DNA from 4 places in the Caballeronia sp. AZ10_KS36 genome. Region 2 is predicted to be linked to each of the others. Evidence: predicted binding sites of a transcription regulator. Region 2 holds the regulator's gene; each other region holds the start of a gene.
What was found. The regulator LexA, encoded in region 2, represses DNA repair genes until DNA is damaged. The targets are predictions, from matches to a motif close to ACTGTATNNNNATACAGT.
Positions count from the first base shown of each region.

Region 1: a site for LexA is predicted at 3,147-3,164, ahead of imuA (translesion DNA synthesis-associated protein ImuA). Genes of this name have one in related genera too.
Region 3: a site for LexA is predicted at 5,562-5,579, ahead of dinB (DNA polymerase IV). Genes of this name have one in related genera too.
Region 4: a site for LexA is predicted at 4,506-4,523, ahead of NCR35_RS11335 (ATP-dependent helicase). Genes of this name have one in related genera too.

Region 1 is NZ_JALQDQ010000033.1:39,210-47,099, reverse strand. Features, by position in the region: gene ligD (DNA ligase D) at 104-1,993, opposite strand; gene NCR35_RS19925 (hypothetical protein) at 2,098-2,307, shown strand; gene imuA (translesion DNA synthesis-associated protein ImuA) at 2,362-3,045, opposite strand; gene NCR35_RS19915 (ArsR/SmtB family transcription factor) at 3,323-3,655, shown strand; gene NCR35_RS19910 (ArsI/CadI family heavy metal resistance metalloenzyme) at 3,652-4,110, shown strand; gene NCR35_RS19905 (arsenate reductase ArsC) at 4,107-4,628, shown strand; gene arsB (ACR3 family arsenite efflux transporter) at 4,615-5,676, shown strand; gene arsN2 (arsenic resistance N-acetyltransferase ArsN2) at 5,686-6,513, shown strand; gene NCR35_RS19890 (hypothetical protein) at 6,554-7,252, shown strand; partial or broken gene NCR35_RS19885 (arsenical resistance protein ArsH) at 7,265-7,405, shown strand; gene istB (IS21-like element helper ATPase IstB) at 7,490-7,890, opposite strand, start outside.
Region 2 is NZ_JALQDQ010000013.1:217,487-225,376, reverse strand. Features, by position in the region: gene NCR35_RS07765 (asparaginase) at 1-2, opposite strand, end outside; gene NCR35_RS07760 (CysB family HTH-type transcriptional regulator) at 36-962, opposite strand; gene NCR35_RS07755 (sulfate/molybdate ABC transporter ATP-binding protein) at 1,002-2,072, opposite strand; gene cysW (sulfate ABC transporter permease subunit CysW) at 2,088-2,990, opposite strand; gene cysT (sulfate ABC transporter permease subunit CysT) at 2,987-3,871, opposite strand; gene NCR35_RS07740 (sulfate ABC transporter substrate-binding protein) at 3,977-5,023, opposite strand; gene lexA (transcriptional repressor LexA) at 5,272-5,940, shown strand; gene NCR35_RS07730 (hypothetical protein) at 6,081-6,416, shown strand; gene NCR35_RS07725 (DUF2939 domain-containing protein) at 6,497-7,078, shown strand; gene NCR35_RS07720 (universal stress protein) at 7,107-7,616, opposite strand.
Region 3 is NZ_JALQDQ010000028.1:14,710-22,599, reverse strand. Features, by position in the region: gene NCR35_RS18475 (FUSC family protein) at 1-910, shown strand, start outside; gene NCR35_RS18470 (alkaline phosphatase D family protein) at 1,066-2,889, shown strand; gene NCR35_RS18465 (hypothetical protein) at 3,067-3,309, shown strand; gene NCR35_RS18460 (MDR family MFS transporter) at 3,338-4,885, opposite strand; gene NCR35_RS18455 (hypothetical protein) at 5,159-5,524, shown strand; gene dinB (DNA polymerase IV) at 5,633-6,829, shown strand; gene NCR35_RS18445 (TauD/TfdA dioxygenase family protein) at 6,939-7,835, shown strand; gene NCR35_RS18440 (ABC transporter substrate-binding protein) at 7,874-7,890, shown strand, end outside.
Region 4 is NZ_JALQDQ010000018.1:247,004-254,893, reverse strand. Features, by position in the region: gene NCR35_RS11360 (phospholipase D family protein) at 1-1,170, opposite strand, end outside; gene NCR35_RS11355 (MATE family efflux transporter) at 1,571-3,010, opposite strand; gene NCR35_RS11350 (RNA-binding S4 domain-containing protein) at 3,173-3,394, opposite strand; gene NCR35_RS11345 (hypothetical protein) at 3,681-4,082, shown strand; gene NCR35_RS11340 (hypothetical protein) at 4,167-4,427, shown strand; gene NCR35_RS11335 (ATP-dependent helicase) at 4,557-6,680, shown strand; gene NCR35_RS11330 (DUF4088 family protein) at 6,693-7,457, opposite strand; gene NCR35_RS11325 (AzlD domain-containing protein) at 7,600-7,890, opposite strand, start outside.

The DNA.
Region 1 (7,890 bases), on a different contig from region 2:
AAGGATTGCGCGTTGCTATGTGAATATCCAAGGCCGTCACACGCGGCGGGCCATCATGTGTTACGGCAACCAACGTCAGGATCTTGAGTATTGCGCGTGGCGCTCATGCTTGGAGCCTTGCAGTCATCTGCTTGGTGATGACCTGCTGCCGCTCGATTCCGCCCCACGGCATATCCCTGCGCTGCCGTGCGGTGCGCACATTCCACTGGTCGCCGCCTTCAACAGCGCCAAGTTCGTCCCAGCTGATTGGCACCGACACGCCGAGCCCGGGGCGAGCGCGAACCGAATACGCGGCAGCCGTCGTGGAGCCGCGCCCGTTGCGCAGATAATCGACGAAGACCTTCCCGACTCGGTTTCGAGGACCAGACACCGCGGAGAAGCGCTCGGGCACGACACGCGCAAGATGGCGTGCAATCGCATGCGAGAACCGCTTGACCTCGTCCCATGCATGAATCGGCCGCAACGGGATGACAAGATGCAAACCTTTCCCGCCGCTGGTTTTGCAGAACGACTCAAGCCCGATCTCGTCAAGGAGTACCTTGGCCAGCATGGCCGCCTCCCGCATCGTTCTCCAAGGCAGCGCAGGGTCCGGGTCAAGGTCCAGGATGAACTGGTCAGGGCTAGCGAGATTCGGTGCGCTCGCGTTCCAGCAGTGGATCTCGACGACGTTCAGTTGGGCCAACTCCACGAGGGCAGCGGGCGTGTTGGCGACAAGCAGGGGGGCATGTCCGGGATGGAGAGACGGCGGCAAGCTCTCGACCGCCACGAAGCGCTGCGATTCGGCGTGTTTTTGGTAAATTAGCGCGCCGCTGATGCCGTCGGGGGCGCGCACGAGCATCAAGGGCCTGTTGCCTATTTGCGGCAGCATCAAGTCGGCCATCGCTTCGTAGTAGCTGATCAGGTCGCGCTTTGTGACGGCCGACGATGGATCGATGATCCGGCCGGGATTGGTGATCCGCACCGGACGGACTCCGGATGAGAGACGCTCTCCTGCGCCTGTTGACATCGCGAGATCGACGCCTTCCTCTCGCACTTCCCTGGCGTCTTTGTCTTCTCTCAGGCCGACCATGACGCCCTGCCGAATCTCACCTACCGGCGTCCACTCAAGAAACGATACTTCGACCACTTTCTCGGGTTCAACCCAGACGACCTCGCGATCAGGGTCTCGCGCCGGCGGATTAAGAAACGGCGGCGATTTGCGCTCGTGCAGCGAGGCCGCGAACGCCTGCAGCTGCTTCGGCCTGAGTTCAGCCTTGGCCGCCCCCGCGTAACGCAACGAGCCGTCGCGCTCGAAGACGCCAAGGAGCAGGCCCCGAACGCCGCTTCGCGCGCCTCGCGATTGCGTGTAGGCTCCGATCACGAACTCCTGGCGCCGCCGACACTTCAGTTTGACCCAGTCGGGCGAGCGGCCCTCGGTATAGGTCGCGTCTGCCCGCTTGCCCACGATGCCCTCGAGCTGCATGCGGCAGGCAGAGTCCAACAATGAATGGACGTCCTGCTCAAAGTCATTGCTGAATCGCAGACGTGCGTCGTCTATTTCCGCCAACAACTGCCGCAAGAGATCGCGGCGCTCATGCAGAGCCACGTGACGCAGGTCGAATCCGTCCAGGTACAGAAGATCGAATACGAAGTACACGATGCTGGACGTGCGACGGCGTGCAAAAGCATTCTGCAATGCGCTGAAGTCGGGCAGGCCGCTTTCATTGAGCACGACAGCTTCGCCGTCGAGCCAGACGCTTTTCACTGGCAAGGAGCCAAGGGAGTCGGCCAGCGCCGGCAGACGATCGGTCCAGTCATGGCCGTTGCGCGTGTAAAACGTCGGCACGCCCGCCACGCATTTCGATAGCAGCCGATAGCCATCGAACTTGATCTCGTAAGACCATTGCCCTGTCGCCGGCGGCTGCTTCGCGAGCACGGCAAGCTGCGGCGCGATACGACCGGGCATTTCAGCCCTGACGGCCCCTAATCTGCGCAGTCGTCGCACGTCAATCATGGGAAGGCCTTGCGGAATCGGTGCAGAGCATGCGCACGTCGTGTGCCTCCTCCGGCGGAGGCACAGCGGTTGCTCGTCGGCGAAGAACAACCGCGGAGGAAGACATGGCAGAGCAGCATAAACCCGGCGAGATTGTGAAGACCTCGGGCATCTACAAGGTAGTCCGGGAAGGCGACGGCGGAAGTGGCTTTGAAGTGACGTGTGTCGAAGGCGAGCATTTCCCCCCAACCCGCAGCGGCAAGGGCGCGCATTACGAACTGATTCATGGTGCGACCCACTCCCACAAACATAGCGAGCTGGGCAGCAAAGACTAACCTCGGGGCGGTGCCCGTAACGTTAACACGACCGACGCGCCGTGTCCGCGTTCGTCACGCCGACGTGGTCTCGGCGAGGCTTCGTCGACTTACGGTCGCAGGACGGCGGGTCCTGGCGTGGCGGCTGAGCAGCACGGGCGACGGGTGAAGCTCGACCACGATCGGCTGCGCGGCGGCAGGTCCCTTTCGTTTAACGACTTCGACGGACACGCCGTCAGTTGTTGGCCGGACCGAGAGCCGCAATTCAGCCGGCGACGGGTCCATCGCGGCCGCCAACGGTCTGAAAACGACAAACAGGGTTTCGCTTGACTTCGCGACGACCTGCAGCCGCCTCAGCCATTCCGCTTTGACGTGGTTTTGCCAGAAAAGAAGCGCGCCGCACGTCCCCGCACGGAGGATCTGCTCTGCAGACCACAGGGAGTCGGCAGTCGTTTTGGGCCGTAACAGCAAGGTGTTTTCCAGCGGGACGCCCACATACGCGAGCCCCGGAGCATTTGGCTCTTGCGGTGGCTGGACCAAGGTGATGGGTCGCTTCGTGGCGGCGAGCGCCGGAGCCAGCAGGCGCAGCTCCCCAATGCCTGTCTGCTGGAGCATCATCTCAGTGAGTGCGCCCAAGGGCCATCCACCGCCCGGCAGCTCCGTCGAGAGGCTGGCATAGCCTGTATCGATCGTCCGTCCACCGCCCCGCGCCAGCTGCGCTCCGCGCCACAAGGTTATTCCCCCCGACTCCGAATACATATTTCTGTCGAGCGCAGCATCGATGGAGCGCGCCCGTTCCTCGGGCGTGCGTAACTGCTGTGCGGCTAACGCAGTCCGACTCACGATTTAGCTCCAGAAGTACTGTATAAATATACAGGTATTCTAGCCCAAGTGTTTGAGTTCCAGGTTGGAGGTCGAGTCCAATCTTCTTCGATTCCGCCCGCTATTTCCCGTCCCTAATTAATCGACCAAACACTGTCGCTCTGTCGTTTCAAGATTACTTGAATCTTTGAATCGACAGGTCTATGATGCTGCCATGGACTCGAACCTCGTTGTACGCGCGCTCGGCGCGCTCGCTCATGAATCGCGCCTGGCGATCTTCCGCGCACTGGTTGTCGCGGGCCCCGAAGGCATGCCGGCTGGTGAGATCGCTCAGCAGCTTGGCCTCTCGCCATCCGGTCTGTCGTTTCACCTTAAAGACCTGTCGCATGCTGGCCTCGTCAACAGCGTCCAGCAGGGACGATTCATCTTCTATTCAGCCAATTTCGACGCGATGAACGGCTTGCTCGGGTTTTTGACTGAGAACTGCTGTGCTGGCGCCGACTGTTCCGTTCAAGGTGTGCCGCAATGCACAGGAGCTAAATCATGAAACGCATGCACATTCATGTCGCTGTCGAAGACCTCGAAGCGAGCACTCGCTTTTACGTTGCTATGTTCGGAGGCACGGAGCCGACCGTATCGAAGTCGGACTATCGCAAGTGGGAGTTGAGCGATCCTAAGGTCAACTTCGCCATTTCGAAGCGTGGCGTGAAGCCGGGCATCGATCATCTTGGCATCCAGGTCGAGTCAGATGATGAACTCGCCGAGATGCGAGCCCGCTTTGCAAGCGCTGAGCTGCCTGTTTCAAACCAGACGGCGACGACTTGTTGTTACGCAAAGTCGGACAAGGCGTGGACTGTCGATCCTCAGGGAGTCGCGTGGGAGACATTTAGAACGCTTGAGCATGCTCCAGTTTATGGTGAGTCGCGCGACCGTTCACGCAGTACCTACGTTTCTTCAAATGCCTGCTGCGCGGGCGCAGATATTAAACGGAGCGCCACGTGAGCAACAAGACCTACAACGTTCTGGTCCTCTGCACGGGCAATAGTGCCCGAAGCATCATGGCCGAAGCGCTCTTCAACACACTCGGCAAGGGCCGCTTCCATGCGTTCAGCGCAGGTAGTCATCCGTCAGGTGCGGTCAATCCGTTTGCGCTCGAGCGTTGCGAATCACTGGACTACGACACGGCAGGGCTACGCAGCAAGAGCTGGGATGAGTTCGGTACGCCGGACGCACCGCAAATGGACTTCGTGATCACCGTATGCGACCAGGCGGCGGGAGAGGTCTGCCCGATCTGGCCCGGCAAGCCGATCACCGCGCACTGGGGCTTTGAGGATCCTGCCGCATTTGTGGGCAGCGACGAGCAGAAGCGCGCAGTCTTTACGAAGGTCTACCGGCAGATCCTGACGCGGGTGAGTCAGTTTGTGAACCTGCCGTTGAACATACTTGATCGCAATGCAGCGCAGAAGGAAGTGCGTGCAATTGGCGAACGTCCGGCCGAGGAATCCAATGAGCAGCACTGATTCGGTTGCTCGCGCGGGCCGCCCCGTCATTGGCTTCTTCGAGCGATACCTGACGGTGTGGGTCGCGCTGTGCATCATCGCGGGCATCGCGCTGGGCCAATGGTTGCCGTCGTTGTTCCAGGCTATCGGTCGCATGGAGATCGCGCAGGTCAATCTGCCAGTTGGCGTGCTCATCTGGGTGATGATCATCCCGATGCTCATCAAGATCGACTTTGGTGCGATGGCCCAGATCAAAGGCCATTGGCGCGGGATCGGTGTCACGCTATTCGTGAACTGGCTGGTCAAGCCTTTCTCCATGGCGCTGCTCGGATGGATCTTCGTGCGCCACGTCTTCGCTCCCTGGCTGCCTGCAGCGCAACTCGACAGCTACATTGCCGGCCTCATTCTGCTGGCCGCCGCCCCTTGCACGGCGATGGTGTTCGTCTGGTCGCAGCTTTGCAAGGGCGATCCCTATTTCACCTTGTCGCAAGTGGCGCTGAACGACGCGATTATGATCGTTGCGTTCGCACCGATCGTGGCGCTTCTCCTTGGCCTATCCGCCATCACTGTCCCCTGGAATACGCTCATCGCGTCGGTGGGTCTCTACATCATCATCCCAGTGGTCATTGCGCAGGTCCTGCGTCGCACGCTTCTCGCGAAGGGTGAGCCACACTTCAATCGAACGGTGTCTCGTCTGGGCCCCTATTCGATATGCGCGCTTCTCGCTACGCTCGTCCTCCTGTTCGCCTTCCAGGGGCAGGCTATTGTCCGCGAGCCGCTGGTCATCGCGATGCTCGCTGTCCCGATCCTCATTCAAGTCTTTCTGAACTCCGGGCTGGCCTATTTGCTGAACCGTAAGCTCCGTGTGGCGCATTGCGTAGCCGGGCCTTCGAGTCTAATCGGCGCAAGCAATTTCTTCGAGCTGGCCGTCGCGACCGCGATCAGCCTGTTCGGCTTCCAGTCGGGCGCGGCGCTCGCGACTGTCGTTGGCGTGCTGATTGAGGTGCCAGTCATGCTGCTCGTGGTTGGCGTTGTGAACCGCTCGCAGCGCTGGTACGAGACCGCGTGAGGAGCGGGCGTGAGCATCATCATTTACCACAACCCTGATTGCGGTACGTCGCGCAATGTCCTCGCTATGTTGCGCGAAGCCGGTGAAGACCTATGCGTCATCGAGTATCTGAAGACACCACCGGATCGCGCAACGCTCGAGCGGATCATCACGGACACCGGACTGGCGGTCAGGGACATACTCCGGATCAAAGGCACGCCGTATGCGGAACTCGGACTCGACGATGCGGCATTGACCGATGCGCAACTGATTGACGCGATGCTGGTCCATCCGATGCTGATCAATCGACCGATTGTCGTGACGCCGCGCGGCACACGTCTATGCCGACCTTCGGACGCTGTTGTTGACGTACTGGCTCATGCACCCGAGCGCGAGATGCTAAAGGAGGATGGCGTACCGTTCATCGTCGCCCGGGCAATCCCGGGCGACGACGCCACCTTCGTGCAGACTATGAGGGATGCCCAACTACCGGTCGATGACCTGTCCGAGCCCGGACGCGCATTCTTTAAGTTCAGCACGCTAGCCGGTGTACACATCGGCTACGGTGGATTCGAACGGTACGGTAGTGATGCGCTCGTCCGTTCGATCGTCGTCGCGTCCGGGCATCGAGGCATGGGCATCGGTCGCAACCTGCTATTTGTATTGCTGCACGAGGCATTCGATGCAGGTGCTCGCACTGCATGGCTGCTCACGACGGACACCTCGGCCTTTTTCGAGAAGACTGGTTTCAGGGCCGTCATGCGCGAGGCGGCGCCCCCAACGATCCTAATGACGCAACAGGCTTGCACCCTGTGTCCGGCCAGTGCGGTACTCATGTCGCGTGCCATTACCCTGTAGCTCGCGCGAGCGCGGGATGGCACTTAATTGGAGTCCAGTCATGAACAATGTTGACATCACAGCACCCTCGTTGTGGGTTGGTTCCTCTGGCTCGCGCTGCAACCCGATGACGGCTGCGATCGCGCTTCGATTGCGCCCGGCACGGAAGTCCAGCAGCGCGAGACTCAGGAACATCGCTGGATCGAATGTACCCGCTGCTTTGCAGTCAGTCAGTATGTCCACCTCAACCTTGATCGATGCACTCTTACGATCGCTTGGCCGGGAGGCCGGGCAGTTCGCGGAAGCAATGGATTTAACCGCGACTCGAAGCGGGCATGAGGACTTGATGCGATTTGTCTTAGGCGGCACAACAGCGGCTGCTGTCCTGTTACTCGATGTGCCAACCCTGTTTCAGGTCCCGCGCTGTAACTGGCAAGCTCCGCTCCTGCAAACACGCAACCGCCTCTCTGACGACGGATTCAAGGTCTATGCGATTCTGGTGAATGGCCGCAGGGAGCACAGCCTGTCAGGCGCGCTGTACCGATTAAACGACCGGTACGAGGGATCGCGACTCGCTCGGTTTTGTGACACGAACGGTGTTGGACTTCTAACGAGCGACGAAGCGCGAGTCGCTGAAACGCGCAACGGGGCGGAAGGCAGTTTGGCTTCGTCGATAGCGTCGGCGCTAATGTCCGCACGCCACTTTTGTTGCGGAGCCTTCCGGATTGGCAAGTCGGACGTCGACACGAGCCATCTGTAACCGCACATCTATATGATCAACGACCTGCCGCACGTCAGCGCCTCGCATCTCGACATACCCGATCTCGCGAAGCTTGAGGCGCATGCGATTTCGCAGCACCCGCCCCGAATCCTCCTACTGTACGGTTCACTTCGACCCACGTCGTACAGCAGGTGTTGCCTTTCGCCGTAAAGGGGCCGGGTGTTTTCGGCGTAATGGCGCCAGCGAAAGGCGCCTGATTCGGGGCTCGAACGGGGATCAAGAATCCTTGTTTTTACCTCCTTTCGCAAGTGCTGATTTGTTGCTCTCGGGCATCGGGCGTGGAACACGGTAGCTCTCGCCGTCGAGCACGACGCGGTATGCCGCGTGTCGCAAGCGATCAAGCGTTGCAGCGCCGAGCATTTTGTTGGTCGCGAACGCGTCGCCCCATTCCGTAAAATCCAAATTACTCGTTAAGACAGTCGATGTACGCTCGTACCTCTCGGCAATCAGATCGTGGAAGTCTTCATCTTCGGGCGTGCGCATGGGTTTCAGTCCAAAATCGTCAATGATGAGCAGCGGTACCTTGGCAAGCGCCTGGAAGCGCCGGTCGTAGGAGCCGACGGCTTGCGCGTTGCGTAGCGTGCTGAGAAGCCGGGTCTGGGTCATGAACAGGACAT
Region 2 (7,890 bases):
ATGCCGGCGATTGTAAATCAGCCGGCATGTGTGTTTCAGGCCGCTTCGCGCAGTTGCGCGGCGATCTGCGCTTCGTCGAGCTGCGGCGCGAACATTTCGATCAGCCGGTACGCATACGCGCGCAGGAACGCGCCCTTGCGCAAGCCCACGCGCGTGGTGCTGGCTTCGAACAGGTGCTGCGTATCGAGCGCGACGAGTTCGGTATCGCGCTTGGCGTCATAGGCCATCGCCGCGACAATGCCGATGCCCATGCCGAGTTCCACATACGTCTTGATCACGTCCGCGTCGATGGCGGTGAGCACGATGTCGGGCATCGCGCCCGCGCTCGCGAACGCCTGGTCGACGTGTGAACGCCCCGTGAAATCCTGATCGTAGGTGACGATCGGATATTCCGCGATCTGCTCCAGCGTGATGTCTTTACGCCCGACGAGCGGATGGTCCTTCGGCACCACCACCGTGTGATGCCACGAATAGCACGGAAACGTGACGATGTCGGGATAGCGGTCCAGTGCCTCGGTCGAGATGCCGATATCCGCCTCGCCGTTCACGATCATCTGCGCGATCTGTTGCGGACTGCCCTGCCGCAGCGCCAGATGCACCTTAGGAAATACTTCGGTGAACTGACGGATTACTTTTGGCAGCGCGTAACGGGCCTGCGTGTGCGTCGTGGCGACCACGAGATGCCCGTTGTCCTGATCCGCGAACTGGCGCGCCACGCGCCGCAGGTTCTCCGCATCGAGCAACATGCGCTCAATCAGCTGATGCACCTGCTTGCCCGGTTCGGTCAGCCCCGTGAGCCGCTTGCCGCGCCGGATGAAGATATCGACGCCCAGTTCGTCTTCGAGATCCTTGATCTGCTTGGACACGCCCGACTGCGACGTGTACAGCACGTTTGCTACTTCCGTCAGATTCATGTTCTGACGCACGGCCTCGCGCACGAAGCGCAGTTGCTGGAAGTTCATGGTTCGCCTCTCTTGTCTTGCTGCCGTTTTATGGATGTCTCATTGCGCCGGAAAGACGCGCAGCGCGCGCGGCACGGCGCGCACGCCATCGCCGATATCGAGCTTCAGCGAGCGCCATGCTTCCCGGTCCAGTTCCGCTTCGAGCACGCCGCCCGCGTCGCCTTCCAGTTCCACACGTACCGAGCCGCCGAGCGTCACCACGCGCCGCACGCCGACCACGATACCGTCGCGATGCGCGAGACCCGCGGCATCGTCGGCGCGGTACAGCGCGAGGTCGTGCGGCCGCACATAGGCGAGCGCGCGGCCGCTGAAGTGTGCTTGTGCGGCGATGGCTTGCGCCGCGCCATCCGCGACGAAGCCGCCCGCATCGACATGACCCTGAAGGCGATTGGCCGCGCCGAGGAATTCATACACGAACGATGTTTGCGGATGATCGTACACATCCTGCGGGCTGCCGACCTGCTCGACGCGGCCATGATTCATCACGACGATGCGATCCGCCACTTCGAGCGCTTCCTCCTGATCGTGCGTGACGAAGAGCGTGGAGATATGCAGATCGTCGTGCAGGCGGCGCAGCCAGCTTCGCAGTTCCTTGCGCACCTTCGCATCGAGCGCGCCGAACGGCTCGTCGAGCAACAGCACTTTCGGTTCGACAGCGAGTGCCCGTGCAAGCGCGATACGTTGCCGCTGCCCGCCCGAAAGCTCCGAAGGAAACCGCTGCGCGAGCCAGTCCAGTTGCACGAGCTTGAGCAATTCGTGCACTTTCTCGCGGATCACGGCTTCCGACGGACGCTCGCGGCGCGGCTTCACGCGCAGACCGAACGCCACGTTTTCGAACACCGTCATGTGCCGGAACAGCGCGTAATGCTGGAAGACGAAGCCCACTTGCCGGTCGCGCGCGCCCACTTGCGCGACGTCTTCGCCATTGAGCAGGACCTGACCGGCATCGGCATATTCGAGGCCCGCGATCACGCGCAGCAGCGTGGTCTTGCCGCATCCGGACGGCCCGAGCAGCGCGACGAGTTCGCCCGCCGGAAAGTCGAGCGTGACGTTGTCGAGCGCGGTGAAATCGCCGAAGCGCTTTTGCAGATTGCGAACGATGATGCTCATGATGTGTCCTTTGCCTTAGTTCTTGGCGCCTGCATCGGCGAGCGATTGCGACATGCGGCGTTCCGCGACGAGCTTGAGTCCGAGCGTCACGAGCGCAAGCAGCGCGAGCAGCGAGGCGACGGCGAACGCGGCCGAGAAGTTGTATTCGTTATAGAGGATCTCGACGTGCAGCGGCATGGTGTCGGTCTGTCCGCGAATGTGGCCCGATACCACCGATACCGCGCCGAACTCGCCCATTGCGCGTGCATTGCAGAGAATCACGCCATACAGCAGGCCCCACTTCACGTTCGGCAGCGTCACGCGGCGAAAGATCTGCCAGCCCGAAGCGCCCAGCACATGCGCGGCTTCTTCCTCGTCGTTGCCTTGCGCCTGCATCAGCGGAATCAATTCACGCGCGACGAACGGGAACGTCACGAAGATCGTCGCCAGCACGATGCCCGGCACCGCGAAGATGATCTGAACGTCGTGCGCCGCGAGCCACGGACCGAACCAGCCTTGCGCGCCGAACATCAGCACGTAGATGAGGCCGGAGATCACGGGGGAAACCGAGAACGGCAAGTCGATGAGCGTGGTCAAGAGCGCCTTGCCGCGAAAGTCGAACTTCGCGATCGCCCACGATGCCGCGAGGCCGAACACGACGTTGAGCGGCACGGCAATCGCCGCCGTCGTCAACGTGAGCTTGATGGCGGACCATGCGTCCGGGTCTTTCAGCGACTCGAAGTAATAGTCGATGCCCTTCGCGAACGCTTGCGCGAACACCGCGACGAGCGGCACCACGAGAAAGAGCGCGAGGAACAGGAGCGCGATGCCGGTGAGCAGCCAGCGCACCGCGCGCGGTTCCGTGACGGGATCGAGCGTGCGCGCATCACGCGGCGCAGCGGTGTTCATCGCGATGGCTTTGGTGTCAGATGTGCTCATGCGTGGCTCCCTTGCACCGATACCGCGTGCGCAGGAACAGCGCCCGTGCGGCTCGTGCGCCGTTGCAGGAACCATTGCAGCGTGTTGATGAGGAGCAGCATCAGGAACGACACGCACAGCATGACGACGGCGAGCGCAGTGGCGCCCGCATAGTCGTATTGTTCGAGCTTCGTGATGATGAGAAGCGACGTGATTTCCGACTTCATCGGCACATTGCCCGCGATGAAAATCACCGAGCCGTATTCGCCGAGTGCGCGCGCGAACGCCAGCGCAAAGCCGGTCAGAAGCGCCGGAAAGAGCGACGGCAGCACGACGCGGCGAAACGTCAGCCAGCGCGTCGCGCCGAGGCACGCGGCGGCTTCTTCCTGCTCGCGTTCGAAGTCTTCCAGCACCGGCTGCACCGTGCGCACGACGAACGGCAAGCCGATGAACGTCAGCGCCACCAGCACGCCGAGCGGCGTGAACGCGACCTTGATGCCGAGCGGCGCGAGATACTGCCCGATCCAGCCGTTGCCCGCATACACGGCCGCGAGCGAGATGCCCGCCACAGAAGTCGGCAGCGCGAACGGCAAATCGACGATGGCGTCCACGATGCGCTTCATCGGAAACGTGTAGCGCACGAGCACCCACGCGACGAGAAAGCCGAACACCGCGTTGATGAGCGCCCCGCCGAGCGCCGCGCCGAAGGTCAGCCGGTACGACGCCAGCACCCGCGGCGATGTCACCGCGCGGACGAACTGCGCCCAGTCGAGCGTCGCCGTCTTCGCGAACGTGGCGGCGAGGGGTATCAACACCACGAGGCTCAGATACGCGAGCGTGATGCCGAGCGTCAGGCCGAAGCCCGGTAGCGCGCTCGGCTTGCGCAAAGTGAAAGTCGTCATCCTTGCTTTCGTCCTGTTCCAGTGCGCCGGGGAGCGCGTGTCATCGAATGCTTGTGTGACCGGCGGCGTCATGGCGCGCCGCTTCGGTTTGCTTACGTTTTGCGCTTATTGCGGTTGATAGATCGAGTCGAACACGCCGCCATCGGCGAAATGCGTCTTCTGCGCCTTGGTCCAGCCGCCGAACGTGTCGTCGATGGTGTAGAGCTTGATCTTCGGGAACTGCTTCGTGAGGTCGGCCGGCACCTTGTCCGAGCGCGAACGATAGAAGTTGCGCGCGGCGATCTGCTGGCCTTCGTCGCTATACAGATACTTTAGATACGCCTCGGCGAGCTTGCGCGTGCCGTGCTTGTCGACGACCTTGTCCACCACCGCGACCGGCGGCTCGGCCAGAATGCTCACCGAAGGCACCACGATCTCGAACTTGTCCGGACCGAATTCCTTCAGCGACAAAAACGCCTCGTTTTCCCACGCGATCAGCACGTCGCCCTGGCCGCGCTGCACGAAGCTCGTCGTAGCGCCGCGCGCGCCGGAGTCGAGCACGCCCGCGTTCTTGTACAGCTTCGCGACGAAGTCCTTCGCGGTTTGCTCATTGCCGCCCGGCTTGTGCTGCGCGTAGGCCCACGCGGCGAGATAGTTCCAGCGCGCCCCGCCCGATGTTTTCGGGTTCGGCGTGACGATGGAGACGCCCGGCTTCGTGAGGTCGTCCCAGTCCTTGATGTGCTTCGGGTTGCCCTTGCGCACGAGGAACACGATCGTCGACGTGTACGGCGAGGCGTTATCCGGCAGGCGCTTCTGCCAGTCGGCGGCCACGAGCCCCTTGCCCGCGAGCGCGTCGATGTCGTAGGCGAGCGCGAGCGTGACGACGTCCGCCTGCAGGCCGTCGATGACCGCTCGCGCCTGTCCGCCCGAACCGCCGTGCGACTGCTTGAACGTGACGGTCTCGCCGGTTTCGGCCTTCCACTTCTTGGCGAATGCCTGATTGAAGTCCTGATACAGCTCGCGCGTCGGGTCGTACGACACATTCAGAAACGACGTCTGCGCGTGTGCTTGCGTGCTCATCGCCACAATCGCGCCGATGCCCGCCGCCGTCAGCGCAAGCGCCGTCAACGCTTTGCGTGCTTTGGTCCCCAATCCCGCTTTCGTGCTTTGCATTCCCCGTTCTCCGTCTTATCCAATTGACGGAATCAGTCTATCGGCGGGCCTATATGAACAGAAATAATCGTTTTTCAGTCTTTTATATCCAAAGCTGCTAAAGCCTGAGGCGCGCGCTCATGTGGCGTGGCACGTCGGCCCGTGTTGCGGTTTCGCGCGGAACTTAAAGTAATGCTTGAAAAGCGCGGAATACTGTATAAAAATACAGTCATCTGTTGATCCATACAGTGCACGAGAGGCCCGAGCCAGTGACCAGAACCTCAAAACTTACCGCGCGTCAGCAGCAGGTCTTCGAACTGCTCCAGCGCGCAATCGAGCGCACCGGCTTTCCGCCGACGCGCGCGGAGATTGCCGCTGAGCTGGGCTTTAGCTCCGCGAACTCTGCGGAAGAGCATCTGCGGGCACTGGCGCGCAAGGGCGTCATCGAACTGGCGGCGGGTTCGTCGCGCGGCATCCGGCTGATTGGCGACGCAGGCCGTTCAGAAGACGCCCCGCACCAGTTCACGTTGCCGCACGCGAGCATCATGCAGCTCTCGCTGCCGCTCGTGGGCCGTGTCGCAGCGGGCAGTCCCATCCTCGCGCAGGAGCATATTTCGCAGCATTACGCGTGCGATCCCGCGCTGTTCTCGAGCAAGCCCGACTACCTGTTGAAAGTGCGCGGCTTGTCGATGCGCGACGCCGGCATTCTGGATGGCGACCTGCTCGCCGTTCAAAAACGCACCGAGGCGAAGGACGGACAAATCGTCGTTGCGCGGCTCGGCGACGACGTCACGGTGAAGCGTTGGAAGCGACGTCCGGACGGCGTCGAACTCATCGCGGAGAACCCGGACTACGAGAACATTTTCGTACGGTCCGGCAGCGGAGACTTCGCGCTGGAAGGCATCGCAGTGGGCCTGATCCGCTCGGGCGAATTCTAGTCAGCGGCGGCAGCGCGCTTTCAAGCGTCGCTGAGCGCCTTTTCACGCCACGCACGACGCGGCGCGTTTCGAGTACATCAAGCACGGACGGCAGCCGCTCGCGGCATGCCGGGGTGCGTCCTATCGTCTGGAGAGTCATGATGGAACGTTTTGCCCGTTTGCTGCCCTTTCGCCGGTTCGGCCGTCTGCGTCATCTACGTGCGTTGATTCCTTGCGGCGCCGCTGCGCCTTCGCGAGCCGAAGCTGCGCCGGATCTCTTCGATTCCATGCCCGCGCTGCCGTCTCGCCAGCCTGCGTTCGCGCGCGTGTCGCTGACGCAGACGGTCCACGCGGAGCCGCCGCGGAGTGCTCCCGTGCGCGTCTATCGAAGCGAGTCGCGGCTGATCCTGGTCGGCAAGATCAGCGAAGTGTCGCGCATGATCGACCGCTGCATCGACGAAGAGCGCGCCGGTCTCACGGGCGGAACGGTGGCGTGAACTGGCGGCGGGTCGGGGAATTTGTCGTGCGTCGGCGTGGTCCATTCTGCATTGACCTTTGCTGAAGGCTTGACCGTCGCATGTCCCGCACCGCTCGTTTGGTTGTCGCCACGCTCGCCGCCGTATTGCTCGTGGCGGCGCTTGGCTTCGTCTACGCGTCGCCGTATATCGTGCTGGACCGCGTCAAGCGCGCCGCCGACGCGCGAGACGCCCAAACGGTCAACGACTACGTCGATTTCCCCGCGTTGCGCGCGAGCTTGAAGGATCAGATCGCCGCGCTGCTCACGCGGCGCATCGACGTGCAGAAGAGCGGCAACCCGCTCGCGATCATCGGCGCGATGATCGGCGCGGCGCTGGTCGGCCCGCTCGTGGATTCGTATGCGACGCCGGACGGAGTCGCCGCCATCCTGAACGGCATACCGCCGCGCGGCAATCCCGGCGAACGTCCGCCTGCGGCGGGCCGAGCCGATGCAAATGCGTCCGCGCCGGCGAGTGCGTCCAATCCGGCTCCGCAACCGCCGCAAACGACGGCCGGCTATCGCGGCATCAACACGTTCGTCGTGACGTACCAGCACGGCGCAGGCGATGCTCGTTATTCCGCCATCTTTCACCGCAGCGGGCTGGTGTCGTGGAAGCTCGTTGCTGTCGACCTCAACGGCTGACGCGCCTTCGCAATCCGTCGTCGAAAGCTCACGCGCCCGCTTCGGCCTTCGCCGGCTTCGCGGCATACGCAGCGGCATCTTCCGCTTCTGCCGATTCGCCTGCCTGACAGACGGCAACCAGAATGCTGCACGACACGCGATCGAGCAAAGGCGTGTTCCCCGCGCCCATCCACCAACGAGCGAGACCGCTCCGGCAGCGGTGCCCGACGACGACGAGATCGACCTTGAGGCTGTCGGCCAGCGCGGCGATTTCGTCGATCGGATGGCCAAACGCGAAGTGCCCCTGCGCTGACAAGCCGCGCTCGCGCAGCCACTCGACGCCTTCCTGCAGAATATCGCGCGCCGCTTCTTCGAAGCGCCCGCAGGCCATATCGGTCAGCAATCCGGCGCTCTGCGCAATGCTCGACCGCATGTCGACCACCGCGAGCACATGCGTTTCCGCGTTGAGGTCGAGCGCGAGATTCGCGCCCTGGCGCAGCGCCTTGCGGCCCTCTCTGGAACCGTCGTAGCACAGCAGAATCTTTCTGTAGCTTGTCATGATGCCTCCCTGCCGCAGCGCAGATTGACTGCGGCGTAACTTCATGATCCTGTGCAGCGCCAGACGTGGCAACGATGGAAAACGCTAACTTCACGCAATAGCGCGCCGCACCCGCGCAACGTTGGACTCATGACTAGCTGGCCGCGTGCCAGATTGCGTCGAAGCCCGTCGCACAAGGCTTCGCGGCTTTCGGCATGCTCGCACGACTCGCCCGGCGCACCGCTTCTGCCCGCGCAAGCGCCGCGCCGGTGCATTCGATTACACTAGCTCGCTG
Region 3 (7,890 bases), on a different contig from region 2:
CGGTTCGCTCGCCGCGACGTTCGCGCTGTGGGCGAGCGTGTCCGAGGCCCGCGCGACGCGGCCCGAATCGAGCCGGGACCTCGCGGTGCTGTGCTTGGCAGCCGCGTGCGGCGCGTTTTCCCTTGCATGGCTTGGGCCGTGGTTCGACGGACTCGGACGCAGCGGTGCCGAGTTCATCCTCGTCTCCGGGGCCTTTTTCGCGGGCTATGCGAAGCGCTTCGGCGTGACGGGCGCGGGCATCGGGTCGCAGTTCTATATCGGCCAGGTGGCCGCCTACGTGATGAAGCTCGCGCCGATGGATACGTGGGCGATCGTGGTCGCCCTGCTGATCGCCATGCTGGCGGCCATCGGGCCGCGTCTCTTGAGCGGGCGTGCGGAACATCCTGTGGTCCTGCCCGCGCTCGCATCACAGCCGGTCTATGGCAAGCAGGCAGTGTCGCCCGCTTTTGCCATGGGTCTGCAAGCAGCGAGCGGCGCGCTCGCCGTCGCGCTGCTCAACGCGGCGTTCGCGCTCGCCGAATCGGCGTGGGCCATCACGGCATGCGTCTATGTCGTCGCGACGTCCGCAGTGGGAACGGCGGACCGTGTGCGAAGGCGTATTTATGGCACGCTGGTGGGCGTGCCCATCGGAATCATTTGCTTGCCGCTTGCGGAACATGCGCCGCTTCTCGTCTGGTCGATGGCTGCGATTGCGATGATCGTCTACGCGATGGCCTTGCCGGACCGCTACGACATCGCATGTGGGGCCTTCGCCTTTGCGCTCATCGTGACGCTGGCCGCGAGCGGCGTCCATTCCATTCCGCTGCTCGCCGCGCGCGCATGGGAGACGCTTCTCGGCGGCGCCATCGGATGGCTTTGTGCAAGGCTCGTGTTTCCTTTGCGGAGCGTTCCGCCGCGCGATGCTCGATAGAACGACCGTTCTATACCGATCCGGTATTGACACTGACACCCGCTGTTTGTAGCGTGTAAGCCATCACATCGTCCGTAAGCCGCTATCGGTCGGATTCGAAGTCGACACATCGAGCGCGCATGGCCTGTCTGCCACGTTGTTTCCTGGAGGCTTTCATGGATCGTCGCCGCTTTATGTCGTTGTCCATGTTCTATACCGTTGCGGCGGCGTCCGGCACGCTCGCGGCCTGTCATCATTCGAGCGATGACGAGGGCGGCAGCAGCGCGGGCGGCGGCACCACGCCACCGCCCTCGGGCGTGTATGCGTTCGCGCAGGGCGTCGCGAGCGGCGATCCGCGCGATACGTCCGTCGTGTTCTGGACACGCTGCGTCGCCAATGCCAGCAGCGCCTCGCAAACGGCGATCGCGCTGACATTGCAAGTCTCGGCGCTTCCCGATTTCTCGCAACTCGCGGCGAGCGTGCCCCTCAGCGCCATTCCCGACTACGACTTCACGGTGCGAGCCAAGGTCACGGGTCTCAGCGCGAGGACGACCTACTATTACCGCTTCATTGCCGGAAGCGACATCAGCGCGACGGGCACGACACGCACCGCAGCGGCGGCCACCGAATCGCTTGCGCAACTGCGCTTCGCGTGGTTCGTCTGCCAGAACTGGAGCGTGAACCACTGGCAGGCGCTTACGCTGCTCGCAGCGGAAACCGACCTCGATTTCGTCGTGCATCTGGGCGACTATATCTACGAGACCGTCGGTAGTCCGAACGAAAGGAACGCCGCCGAGCCGGCGCATCCACAGATCACGTTGCCCGATGGCGTGGCAATAGCAGGCGGCGGCGTCTATGCGAACACGCTCGCCGATTACCGCACGCTCTATCGCACGTATCGCGGCGACGCGCGCTTGCAGACCGTACATGCGCGCTTTCCTGTGATCGCCATCTGGGACGATCACGAGTTCTCGGACGATTGCTGGCAAGACCACCAGACGTACACGAACGCGAACGTGCAGCAGACAGCGCGGCGCCGCAATGCGAATCAGGCGTGGGCGGAATACTTGCCGGTGGATTGGGGCGATGTGTCGTTCGACCTCAACAACGCCAGCTACGACAATATTCGCATTTACCGGGACTTCCACTTCGGCTCGCTGATTCACCTCGTCATGACCGACGAGCGGCTCTATCGCGACGATCATGTGGTCAGCGAAGCGGCTGTCGCGCAGAGGCTGGGACATGATCCGGTGAACGGAAACGATCTCATCGGCTCGCGCTACGCGGTGCCGCAACAGGTGCTCACGCAGTTCGAGGCAGCGGATACACAGCGTCTGGGGCGCGTTCCGTCGATGCTCGGCCCGGTGCAGACGCAATGGTGGAAAGACACGCTCAAAGCGTCGACCTCCATCTGGAAAGTATGGGGCAACGAGGTGATGATGAATCGCCTGTGGCTCGACCTGCGTTCGATCGCGCCTGCGCCCGACAACCTCGTCTTCGTGATGGATTGCGATGCATGGGACGGTTATCCATCGCACAAGGCCGACCTCACGTCCTTCGTGAAGGCGCAAGGCATCACGAATCTCATCGCCATCACGGGCGATCTTCACGCGTTCCAGGCGGGCATCGTCCGCGATGTGCCTGATCCCGCGACAGGCACGCCGGTGCTCGTCGATCTCATGGCGGCGGGCGTCAGCAGCCGCCCCTTCTTTCAGGATGCGACGAACTATGTAGCCGGCATGCCGCTGGCATCGCTCATCACTTCATCGTCGGCACTGGATGCGTTCATCAGGCAGAACAATCCGGACATGCTGTATGCGGACCACGACGCTATCGGCTATGCATCGGCGACAGTCACGCCTACGCAGTTCGTCGCGATCTACAACAAGGTGAAGGGGCTGAACGCGGACGGCACGGCTCCGCAAAACCCCTTGCAAAAGCGCACGCGTTTGACGATCAATGCGGGCGCCGTGGCGATCGCGGTGGAAGACAACGTCTGATGCGAGTGCGCGAAGCGCTTCATTCAGGGCGCTTCCGCCATTCGTATCCGCGCTTCTGGGGGGATTTCACGGTCGAGTCACGCACGTAGACTGCGTGCACATTTCGGAAGGTCGCATGCTGGCAGGGCAGTGCATTGGCCGATGAAGTGGACATCTGAAACCTTCAGGAGTACGACCATGATCAGCAAAGTCACCGGCATTGTTCTCGTTGCGGCCTCGCTTGCCGCGCCCTACGCGCTCGCAAGCGGCTATGGTCCTGCGCCGCACTATAAGCCCGATACCGGCGCGCCCACGTCGCAACAAGGCATGAACACGCAGACCATCGCGGCGGACGAATCCGCTGCGTCGGGAAGCCAGAGCGGAGATGCCAGCGTGTCCAAAGACAAGCAGGATAGCCCGCTCCTTCAGGCGCAGGATTGACGCTGGCCTGCAACGCATCGACGCCGAATCAGGCGTCGATGCCGACGTGTTCCGGTGCATCGTTCGCGCCGACCGTCTCCACCGCCGGACGCGCCCGACCGATGTCTACTGCGGGCATGAACAGCATGGATATCACCGCGCCCAGCGCGATCACGAACATCGACGTAAAGGTCAGATGCAGCGCATGGTGTAATGCGAAACGAATCTCCGCGTGGCTCGCGAAGTTGCCGGGCACGGCGGATAACAGGCGCTTCAACTGATCCGCGCTGACCGCCGGCACGCCGCTCGCATGAGCCAGTCCATAGTTCTGCACGGCGCCGAAGACGGCCGCGCCGAGCGTGTTCCCGAGATTGCGGGCGAAGAGGTTCGATGCAGTGGCGCTCCCGCGCTCGGACAGCTTGACGATCTCCTGAATCAGGATCAGGCACGACACGCTCAGTATGCCCATGCCGAAGCCCATCACCGCCGAGCCGACGCCGGCCCATACCGGACTCGACTGCGGCGTCAGAAGCACGAACGGAATCGCGCCGAGCGGAATGAAGACGGTCCCGCCGATCAACAAACGGCGCAGCCCGATGCGGCTGAAGGTGCGTGAAGTGAAAGTGGCGCCGGTGGGCCAGCCGATCATCATCATCGTGAGCGTGAGGCCCGCTTCGACCGGCGAGCGATGCATGACGCCTTGCACGTACATCGGCAGGAACGTGGTCAGGCCCATCAGGGCCATGCCCGCGAGCAGCGTCGCGGCGTTGCCCGCCGCGATCGGGCGATGCGCCCATAAGCCGAACGAGATCATCGGATCGGCGGCGCGCTTTTCCTGCATGACGAAGAGCACGCTCGCCACGATGCATATCGCCACTTCCACGCCGACGCGCGCGCTGCTTTCGGTGCTCGCATCGGTGAGCGCCATCATCAGGGAAGCGACGGCGGCCGTGAACAGCAACGCGCCTGCAAGGTCGATTGCCGGACGTTCATGGCGCTTCTCCTCGTGCAGGAAGAGCACGAAAAGCAGCGCGGCGAGCGCGCCGATCGGCAGGTTGATCCAGAAGATCCAGCTCCACGAGAGATGCCGGATGAGCAAGCCGCCGACCATCGGCCCCAGCACGGCGGACACGGCCCATACGCTTGCCAGATAGCCTTGCACTTTGCCGCGCTCCCGTGCCGGGTAAAGGTCGCCGACCACCGTCAGCGCGACGGGCAAAATGGCGCCCGCGCCGACGCCCTGTATCAGGCGGAAAACGATCATGGCGGGCATCGACCAAGCAAAGCCCGCGAGTATCGACCCGACGAGAAAAATGGCGATGCCGGCGAGTATCGCGGGCTTGCGGCCGTAAAGATCCGCAAGCTTGCCGAATACGACGGTAAGCGCGGTCTGCGTCAGCAAGAACGACGAGAACACCCAGCTATACAGATTGAGGCCGCCGAGTTGCGTAGCGATCTGCGGCATGGCGGTCGAAACGATGGTGGCTTCGATCGCCACCATGGCCATCGAGGCCATCACTGCGGCGATGACGAGGGGACGAACGGTCTGCTTGTGTTGGGGCATGCGGTCGGAAGCTGATGAAAGAAGGACGCCGATCCGCAGCGGGCATGCGCGGTTCGACTCGTCATGGTATCCCGGTGCGCCACGCAATGCTTGCGCGGTCTAAGTTACCGCCTTTGACATGCTCCTTCGTCGCGAGGCAGGGCATTCTTAACCACGATTCATGCGTTCGTCAGCACACGATGCCTTTCTTGCAAGCCACTGCCGCGCCGCACCATCCCGTGCTATCTTGTTTCATAGCGATTTCATACGGAACGCAGCGGATTCGCTGCCGTACCTCTCGTCGAAACGTCCTTCGTGAGCGCCGCCATGAACGATGTGCCTCGTACCCTGAGTGCCCGGGACCGCGTCGAATTGCTCTGCTGGCTGACATGCGGCAGTCTGGGCGCGTTCTATCTGAACGGAGACTGGCCGGCGGCGGCTTTCCACGTGCAGGCCGCGCACAAGTGGCTCGACAGGCATGAACGGCTCGCGGACTGGCTGACGGTCGCGAAGCTCGCCGCCATTGCGCGCGAGCTTGCCGCGCGTCATTGCGCCATCCTCGAGGCGGACTGGGCGCGCGATGCCGTCGAAGAGATTCTCGACAGCGAAGACCTCAACTACCAGTCGGATGTAGTCAGACAGGTCTTCGACGACTGCCGCCGCGCACTCGCGGAAAAGCGCGCGGCAGAGTAGCCGCTGAAGCGTCACTGGAGGGCCGCTGGCGAAAATCACTGTATGAATGTACAGTAAGCCATTTTCGACTTCGGCCCGATGCGCGTTTGCGCTCGCCTTTCGCCGTCGATGGACGCCTCACTGCCTTCTTCGTTCGCCTCAGAGACGCCGCCGCGCCGTATCGCGCATCTCGACATGGATGCGTTTTTCGCATCCGTCGAGCTGCTGCGCTATCCGGAATTGCGCGGCGAGCCGGTGGTAGTCGGAGGCGGCCGGAATGCCGCGCCCGAGACGCTGGCGGACGGCACGCGACGCTTCAAGCGATTGCGCGACTACGCGGGCCGCGGCGTGGTGACGACGTCCACTTACGAAGCGCGCAAATTCGGCGTGTTCTCCGCAATGGGCATGATGAAAGCGGCCCAGCTCGCGCCCGACGCCATTCTTCTTCCGACGGATTTCGAGTCTTACCGGCATTACTCGCGGCTCTTCAAAGCGGCGATTGCCGGATTCACCACGCAGATCGAAAATCGCGGCATCGACGAAATCTATATTGACGTCACCGACATGCCCGGCGATTCCGCGGACATTGGTCAGCGCATGAAAGACGCGGTGCGCGAAGCGACCGGCCTCACGTGTTCCATCTGCATCGCGCCGAACAAACTGCTTGCGAAGATCGGCTCGGAACTGGACAAGCCCGACGGTCTCACCATTCTTACGATGAACGACCTGCCCACGCGCATCTGGCCGCTGGCCGCGCGCAAGGTGAACGGCATCGGGCCCAAGGCGAATGACAAGCTCGCCGCGCTCGGCATCGTGACCGTGGGCGATATCGCGGCCGCCGACCTCGGCCTTCTTCAATCGCACTTTGGCCCGACTTATGCGGCGTGGCTCGCGCGCATCGCGCAAGGGCAAGACGAGCGGCCTGTGGTCGTGAGTTCCACGCCCAAGTCCATGAGCCGCGAGACCACCTTCGAGCGCGACCTGCATCCCAAACACGACCGCGCCACGCTCTCGGCGGAATTCACGGGCCTGTGCGAGCGCGTGGCGGACGATCTCGCGCGCAAAGGTTACGTGGGGCGCACCGTCGGCATCAAGCTGCGTTTCGACGACTTTCGCACCGTCACGCGCGACTTGACGATTCCGGTCGCCACGGCCGATGCATCCGAGATTCGTCGCGCAGCGACCGAGTGCCTGAAGCGCATCGTGCTCGACAAAAGGCTGCGCCTGCTCGGCGTGCGCGTGAGCGCGCTGGAGTCCGCTGACGAAGCCGGCGGTCCGGTCGCGCCGGTACAGGTCGAATTGCCTTTCGACGCAATCGAAGACTGAGCTCTCGCGGTCTTAGCATCGCGCCAGATAACCAAATCGCGCATCGTTCGTTGCCGCGCGTGCGCGCCGGGCGTAGATTATTCGTCTGTCCGCCGCTTTTCATTACACCGTGACCATTCTTTCGCCGACTCACGACGCTGCCGAGGCCGTCGAGCAACATATCGTCATTCGTCCGTTCGACGGCCCGCTGGGCGCAGAGGTCATCGGGCTCGACCTGTCGCAACCCTTGTCCACTGAGGATTTCACGCGCATTCATCGCGCTCACCTCGACTATCACGTGCTCGTGTTCCGCGAACAGCGCATCACGCCCGCGCAACACGTCGAATTCAGCAAGCGGTTCGGGCCGTTGCAGATTCACGTGCTGCACCAGTTCGGACTGGCCGGTTATCCCGAAGTGCTCGTAGTGTCGAACATCATCGAGAACGGCAAGCCTATCGGACTCGGCGACGCCGGCCACTTCTGGCACTCGGATCTCTCATACAAAGAGAAGCCGAGCCTCGGCTCGATGCTTCATGCGCAAGAGCTCCCGTCGACAGGCGGCGACACGCTGTTCGCGAACCAGCATCTCGCGTGGGAGTCGTTGCCCGCGCATCTGAAGAACGTGGTCGAGGGACGCTTCGCGGAGCACACCTATCTCGCGAAATATGCGGAACTGCAAAAGCGCAGTCCGTGGCGTCCGAATCTGACAGCCGAGCAGATCGCGCAGGTGAAGCCTGTCGTGCATCCGATCGTGCGCACGCATCCGGAGACGGGTCGTCGGGCGCTCTTCGTGAGCGAGCACTTCACCACGCGCATCGTCGACATGCCGGAGGATGAAAGCCGCGCATTGCTCGACGAAATCTTCGCGCACAGCGTGCGGCCCGAATTCGTCTATCGGCATGTTTGGCGCGACCACGACATGGTGTTCTGGGACAACCGCTCGGTCATGCATCTGGCGGCGGGCACGCCGGACGATCAGCGCCGCAAGCTGTATCGGACCACCATCGAAGGCGATGCGCCTTTCTGAGCGAAACACAAATAGTCCTACAAACACGGGGTTTTTCGATGCATTCTCGAAAAGG
Region 4 (7,890 bases), on a different contig from region 2:
AAGCGGCTTGAATTCGTACAGCTCGACGCCGTTTTGCAGAAGCGGAATGCGATACGGCGCATAGCCCGCCTGAACCGCGACGGCATCGGTGGCGGCGAGCGAGTTCGTCAGCACCGCGACGCGCACGTGGCGGCGCGTCAGGTCGGCCAGCGCCTGCACGCCCACGTCGTGCGGCACGAAGTACGGCGACAGAATGAGAAACTCGTTCTGCGCGTTCTTCATCAGCTCGGCGAGCCGCGTCATCGGCGGGCTTTGGTAGTCGTCGCTCGGATGCTCGATTTTCCCGGGCGAATCCGCTTCGAACTCCGTCGGCGCCCAGACGAGGCCCATCTCGCCGCGCGAAATCTGCTGGGCGAGCGGCGTCGCGTTGAGCGGCTTGGCGTTCAGCGGGTCCGCTTGCTCGCGCCAGTGCTTGCGCAGATCCTCGCGCGTCTTGTCGAGTTCGGACGGATCGAACTTCTGCTTGTTCAGCACGCGCAGCGGGTAGGAGAGCGTGCTGTTCCAGTAATCGTCGAAGCTCGCGGAGACTTTGTGCACGACGGGGCCGGCCGTGAACATGTCGAGGTCGCGGAATTGCAGCGTGGGACTCGCGTTGAAGTATTCGTCGCCGAGATTCCGGCCGCCGACGATCGCGATCTGGTTATCCGCGATCATCGCCTTGTTGTGCATGCGGCGCGTGAAGTGGTTCAGGTTCGTGAAGAAGTTCTGCGTGCGCTCATAGAAGCTGCGCTGCGCGCTGCCGTACGGATTGAACACGCGTATTTCGATGTTCTCGTGCGAGTTCAGCGCCGCCATGATGCGGTCGATGTCCTTGAAGTTCAGGTCGTCGACCAGCATGCGCACGCGCACGCCGCGGTCCGCCGCGTAGAGGGCCGCGCCCAGCAGCAGCTTGCCGGTGTTGTCCTCTTCGGCGATGTAGTACTGCATGTCGAGCGTCTTCGTCGCAGCGCGAGCCAGCGCGACGCGCGCCTGAAGCGCGTCCGACCCGGTCGGCAGAAGACGCACGGCGGATTCGTCCGGATGCTGCTTTTCGAGCGGCGCGAGCGCCGTTTGGAGCGGCGTCGGCTCCGTCGCCGACAGCGCGTGCGTCACCGGACGATCGAACGCGGTGGCGGGCGGGCGCGTCGCGCATCCGGCGCAGAGCGCGGCGATGACCGCCATGACCGCCATGCGGCGCGTGCGGCTCACCCATCTTGTTGTTTTCGTCGCGACCGATGTATTGTTCCGAACGCGCGCGACCTCCCGCCCAGCTTGGCGAATTCCCCGGATTTCCGACACTTCGCTTCCTCTTTTTTGTTTATCTCGATTCGGCTGCTTCCGTGCGACGCAGCAAGAAGCGTTCTCGCCGATACGGCATCTCGAAATCATTCTAGGGGAAATGGCGCGTGGGCCAGGCGAGCGAACGCACGGTGCGCGGGAATCGGAAGCCGAAAAAAAGCCCGCTCGGCAGAGCGGGCTATAACCCCTGTTACTGGAAGTCTCAAGGAGGAGACGGGTTCATCCTAACAACCCGCGCCACGAGCACCAACCAAGCATTCTTGCTTTGCATATGCGTGACGCCTTGAACTCGTCAGGCGACGCTTTTCGAAGCTGCATCGACGCTTTCGTCGGCACGCGCGACGCCCGTTTCCACCAGCCGCCTGCTGATTCGATGAAAGCGCAGCGTCATGAGCACGGCGACGCTCGCCAGTCCCGCAGCGAGCCCCCACCACAAGCCTTTTGCGCCCAGCTCGAAGTGAAACGCGAGCACATAGCCCGTCGGAAAGCCGACGCCCCAGTAGCCGAACGCGGCGGCCAGCATCGGCACGCGCGTGTCTTTCAGGCCGCGAAGGCAGCCCGAGCCGACCGTCTGCATGCCGTCGACGATCTGGAACACCGCCGCGACGCTCAAGAGCGATGCGGCAAGCGCGACGGTCCGCGCATTGGCGGGATCGTCGAGATGCAGATAGAGGCCGACGATCGCGCGCGGCGCGATAATGAGCACGAGCCCCGAACACATCATGAAGCCGACGCCGAGCGCCAGCGCGACGAAGCCGGCGTGACGCGCCGCGACCGGCACGCCCGCGCCGGCCCAGTAGCCGACGCGCACGTTCGCGGCCTGCCCGATGGCGAGCGGCACCATGAATGCCGCCGACGCCACGTTGAGCGCGATCTGATGCGCGGCGAGCGGCGCCTCGCCGAGCAGGCCGACCATCATGCCGGTCGCGAGAAAGAGCGTCGATTCGACGCCATACGTGATGGCGACCGGCCAGCCGATGCCGAAAAGTTCGCCCATGAGCGGCAGATGCGGCCGCGCGGCCGCGACGAAATGCCGGTAACGCGGGCGCAGATGCAGCAGACCGACGAGCGCGAAGGCCGTCAGCCAGACGGTGATCGCGGTGGCCGCCGCCGAGCCGAGAAAGCCTTCACGCGGCAGGCCGTATGCGCCGTGAATCAGCCCGTAGTTCAGAAAGCCGTTGACGAACACGCCGCCGATGGACACCCACAGCAAGCGCTTCGCCGCGCCGATGGCCGGCAGGAACGCGCGCATCATGCCGATGCCGATCAGGCTGCCCGGCGTGCTCCAGCGCAGCACCGCGCAGTATTCGCCGACGTTGTGCGCGAGCGTCGCGGGCTCGTGGAACGCGAGCAGAATCGGCTCGGCATACGACAGCAGCACGAACGCCGGCACCGCGAGCAGCACGGACAACACGAGCCCCGTCCAGTAGATGCCGGGCACGCGGTGTTCCGCGTCCGCGCCGCGCGCATGGGCGACGGCCACGCTCACCGACGTCAGTACGCCCTGAAGCAGCGTCACCACGACGAAGAACATGTTGGCGCCCAGACCGCCTGCCGCGAGCGCGTCCGGCCCGAGCGAGCCGAGCAGAATCGTGTCCGTGACGCCCATCGCCATTTGCGACAGTTGCGCGATGGCGAGCGGCGCGGCGAGGCGCGCGGTATCGACGGCATGGCGAGACAGACTCACGTGTCCCGAATGCGCGCGGGTCGCGCGGCTGGTGTGCGATTGCATGATCGAGAGAAAGAAGCGACAAGCGCGCGCGGACGCGTCCGTGTCGTGCGCTGAAACCGGAACGAAAGACGCCTAGCTTATTGCCTCGCGCGCGGCATGTCGATGACGCGCCCTGTTATGGCCGCCTTTTCGCAATCGGCCGGCGCATGGGCGCAAGCGGTTTCAGTCGGGCGCGCGCACTCGGATCTTCTGGCCGTCGAGCATCACGACCTGACCTGCGCGGATCTTGCAGGTCTTGCGCAGTTCCACTTTGCCGTCGACGGTGACATCGCCCATCGCGACGCGCGCCTTCGCCGAGCCGCCGCTATCGGCAAGACCCATCAGCTTGAGCAGGTTGTGGAGTTCGACGTAATCGCCCGTGAGGGTGAATTGAAGCTGCGGCATGGCGGGCGTTCGGATGCAAAAGACTTCGATGATAAACCAGCGCGGGACATCTTCCGGGCATAGCGCGTGCTCATACACGATCGACCGTTCTTTTCGCCGGATTAAGCAGATGTAGCGAAGTGAAACCGCCGGTAACAATGACTCGTTTCGCGAAACTCGCGCGTCGTCCGGCCGGTCTGTACGTTTGATCGATGCAGCTTCGGTCATCTTCTAAACGACAAGTCGCGTCATCGCGCTCGAAAGTCGTCGAACGCGTTTGGCGGACACACCCAGAGAGGACAAGCTCATGACTAAGGCTCGAATTCTGATGATTGGCGCCGCTTTTGCCGCGATGGCTGCCACCGGCGCGCAGGCGCAAACCGCCCAGCCGGCCGATTCCGCTGCTGGTCAGGCGCCGATGCAGGCCCAGCAGCAAGTGTCGCCGCCGCCGCAGAACGTGGTCGCGCCGGCATCGCCCGATCCGCTCGTGCAGAAGCGCAACGCCGACGCTGAGGCCAACGCCGAGTATCGCGCGTCCAAGAAGGCGTCGAAGGCGGAGATGAAGGCTGCCGACAAGCAGGCCAAACAGCAGTACAAGGAGCAGGTCCGCAACGCGAAAATCAACCGCAAGGCCGACAAGGCCGCCGCGAAAGACGACCTGAATGCCGCGACCGACCGCACGCCGAAGGATGAAGGCGAGCAGCACTGATCGCGCAGCACGCCGCGAAGCCTTGAAGTCTGCGGCTTTGCGGCGGGACACAAAGGCCAATCTAACGACCACACGGAGGACGCCATGAATCGACGCACCCATACCTTGCTGGCTGCGCTCATCGCGGGCGCACTGACGAGCGTGAGCGCGGCGCCGGCTTTCGCGCAAACGACGAGCGACGCGCCGACCCACGCCGACAAGAAGGCCGCGAAGAAGCAGGCCGAAGCGGACAAGGAATCCGCCGTCGCGCAGGCGAAGGCGGACAAGAAGAAGACCGAAGCGCAGTCGGAGGCGAACGAAGCCGCCGCCAAAGCGAACCTGAAGGACGCCAAGAAGGCCGACTGAGCGGTCGACTGAGCCGTTTCTGGCAAGCCGCGGCCCGTCGAAGGAAAGACGTGCCGCGGCAAAGACTTGCGTGCGCGGGTTGTATGGATATACAGTGTGCGTCACTTCTTTCGACGCCCGTTTTTCTCTGTGCTGACCCTTCCGGACGACACCGCCACCGCCGACGCCTCCTCGGAGAATGTCGCCGCCTATCTCGCCAAGCTCAACGATGCGCAGCGCCGGGCGGTCGAATTCGGCGTGGATGCGCCGGGGCGCTGCGGCGGTCCGTTGCTCGTCATCGCGGGCGCGGGCTCGGGCAAGACCAACACGCTCGCGCATCGCGTCGCGCATCTGCTGGTGAAGGGCGCGGATCCGCATCGCATTTTGCTGCTGACGTTTTCGCGCCGCGCGGCGCTCGAAATGACGCGGCGCGTGACGCGCATCGCGACGAGCGCGCTCGGCACGAACAGCGCCATCGCGCAGGGGCTCACGTGGTCCGGCACGTTTCACGGCATCGGCGCGCGGCTGCTGCGCGATTACGCCGATCTCGTCGGCCTCGCGCCGTCGTTCACCATCAACGACCGCGAAGACTCCGCCGACCTGATGAACCTCGTGCGCCATGAGCTCGGGCTCTCGTCGAAAGAGAAGCGGTTTCCCGCCAAATCGACGTGCTTCGCCATCTACTCGCGCGTCGTCAACACGGGCGCGTCGCTCGCGACCGTGCTGGACCAGGCGTATCCGTGGTGCCGCGAGTGGGAAGCGGACCTGAAGCGCCTCTTCGCCGCGTACGTGAGCGCCAAGCAGGCGCAAAGCGTCCTCGACTACGACGACCTGCTGCTCTACTGGTCGCACCTCGCCGCCGAGCCGAGCATCGCGGCCGACTTGTCGAGCCGCTTCGACCACGTGCTCGTCGACGAATATCAGGACACCAACCGCCTGCAAGCCACCATCCTGCTCGCGATGAAACCGGACGGACGCGGCCTCACCGTCGTGGGCGACGACGCGCAGTCCATCTATTCGTTTCGCGGCGCGACGGTGCGCAATATCCTCGACTTCCCGCAGCACTTCGATCCGCCCGCCGCGACCGTCACGCTCGACCGCAACTATCGGTCGACGCAGCCGATTCTCGAAGCGTCGAACGCCGTGATCGGGCTTGCCACCGAGCGCTACACGAAGGATCTGTGGACCGACAAGGCATCGGCGCAAAGGCCGCGCGTCGTCTCCGTCGCGGACGAGGCCGACCAGGCGCGCTACGTCGTCGAAAAGGTGCTGGAGGCGCGCGAGGCGGGCATGAAGCTCAAGTCGCAGGCGGTGCTGTTCCGCGCGGCGCATCACAGCGCGACGCTCGAAATCGAACTCACGCGGCGCAACATTCCGTTCGTGAAGTTTGGCGGCCTCAAGTTTCTGGATTCCGTGCACGTGAAAGACGTGCTCGCGGTGCTGCGCTGGGCCGAGAATCCGCGCGATCGCGTCGCGGGCTTTCGCGTCGCGCAACTGCTGCCGGGCATCGGGCCGGCGATTGCGGGGCGCCTGCTGGATAGCGTCGCGCAGGCCGAGCGCGCGCCGACTGCGATCGCGGCGTTCGGCGCGCCCGCGCGGGCGAGCGAAGACTGGCCGCGCTTCGTCGCGCTCATGGGCAAGCTGTGCGGCCGCGAATCGCCGTGGCCCGCCGAATTCGAGATGGTCCGCCGCTGGTACGAGCCGCATCTCGAACGCAATCACGAAGACGCGGCCATCCGCATCGGCGACGTATTGCAGATGGAAAGCATCGCGTCCACGTACCCGACGCGCGAGCGTTTCTTGACCGAACTCACGCTCGATCCGCCCGACGCGACGAGCGACGAGTCCGGCGTGCCGCTCATCGACGAGGACTATCTGATTCTCTCGACCATCCACTCGGCGAAAGGGCAGGAGTGGCGCAACGTGTTCGTGCTGAACGGCGTGGACGGCTGCATTCCGTCCGATATGGGCACGGGCAGCGACGAGGAAATCGACGAAGAGCGCCGCCTGCTGTATGTCGCGATGACGCGGGCGAAGGAAGACCTGCACATCGTCACGCCGCAGCGTTTTTACGTGCACAACCAGACGAATCTGGGCGATCGCCACGTCTGGGCGCAGCGCACGCGTTTCATCCCGGCGCATCTGATGCAGCACTTCGAGGCAGGCGCATGGCCGCCGGTGCCGGTCGCGGCCGCGCCGACGGCGGCGGGGCTCGCCGCAGCGGCGAAAGCGAAGATCGATATCGCCGCGCGGCTGAAGGGAATGTGGGAGTAGGGCGTCGCTCGTTCAGCGCGGGGCGCGTGAAGCGCTCGGCACGCGCGGCGCGCTTCCGAAAATGCTGCGCAGCCACGCCGCGAAGCGCGTGAAGCCGTCGTAGGGTTCGTCGACGAAAAGCTCCGGCCGCATCGAGCGCAGATACTCCAACAGTTGCTGCGCTTCCTGTTTCTGGATCGATCCGTAGAAGATGCCGAGCCGCAGCAGCGCGCGCAGCTCGCCGAGCTTCTCGCGCGCAGTGGAGCCGACGTTCGTTTCGACCGCGATCTTCGCATCGAACACGCGCTGGCGCAGCGAATCGGCGAGCCGCCAGGCGGGCGTCTGCATCTTCTGTTCGACTTCGCGGATATCCACCGCCGCCGACTTGATCTGCGAGGCGAGTACGTCCACCTGCGAGGCGTCGCCCTTCGCTTCGGTGACGATGGCCGTCGCCCATTCGCGCGACGCTTTCACCAGATCCTCGGCGCTCCAGTCCGAGCGGATCGCAAACGCAAAGCCGTGCTCGGCCGCCTGCCGGATCAGGATTTCGACGACATCCGGGAACTCCTTGTCGAGCGCGCGCTTCGCCCACGCATACTGGCCGTGCGTGAGCATGCGCTGCACGGCCTGCTCGGTGAGCGGCGTGTCGTTGTCGAGCAGCTTCGCGCGCAGAAAGTCCTCGAACGACGGCGTGACGAACTGCGGGTCGAGCTTGAGCGACAGACGCAGGAACGCCTCGAAGTCGCGGTTCAGCGACGCGATCGTTTCATCGCGCAACGAAAGAGTGATTTGACGCATGTCGGTTTCCGGGTTCCGCGCTCGGCTGGCCCGATGGCGGGAAGTGCTGTCGGCCTGCCGCGCGGGCGGAGTCCGTTCGTTTCAGATAACGGCGGGCCGGCCGGAAACTTGAGGGCTTTAGGAGGACGCCTCGCTTCGGTATTCAGCGCAGCACGACGAGCTGCCAGATGAAGAACACGCCGAGCGATACGGCGATCGTCAGCAGCGCGCGGCGTGTCAGCGCGCAAACGACGACTGCCGCCAGCGCCGCGATCAGTTGCGGATTGCGCCACGTCAGCTCGGCGCCGTTGCCGTGCGGCGAGACCGTCATCGGCACGATGATCGCGGTGAGCACCGTCACCGGCACGAAGCCGAGCGCGGTGCGCACGACCGGCGCAAACGACAGCCGCTCGCCGAGCACGAACACGGCGGCGCGGATCAGATACGTGACGAG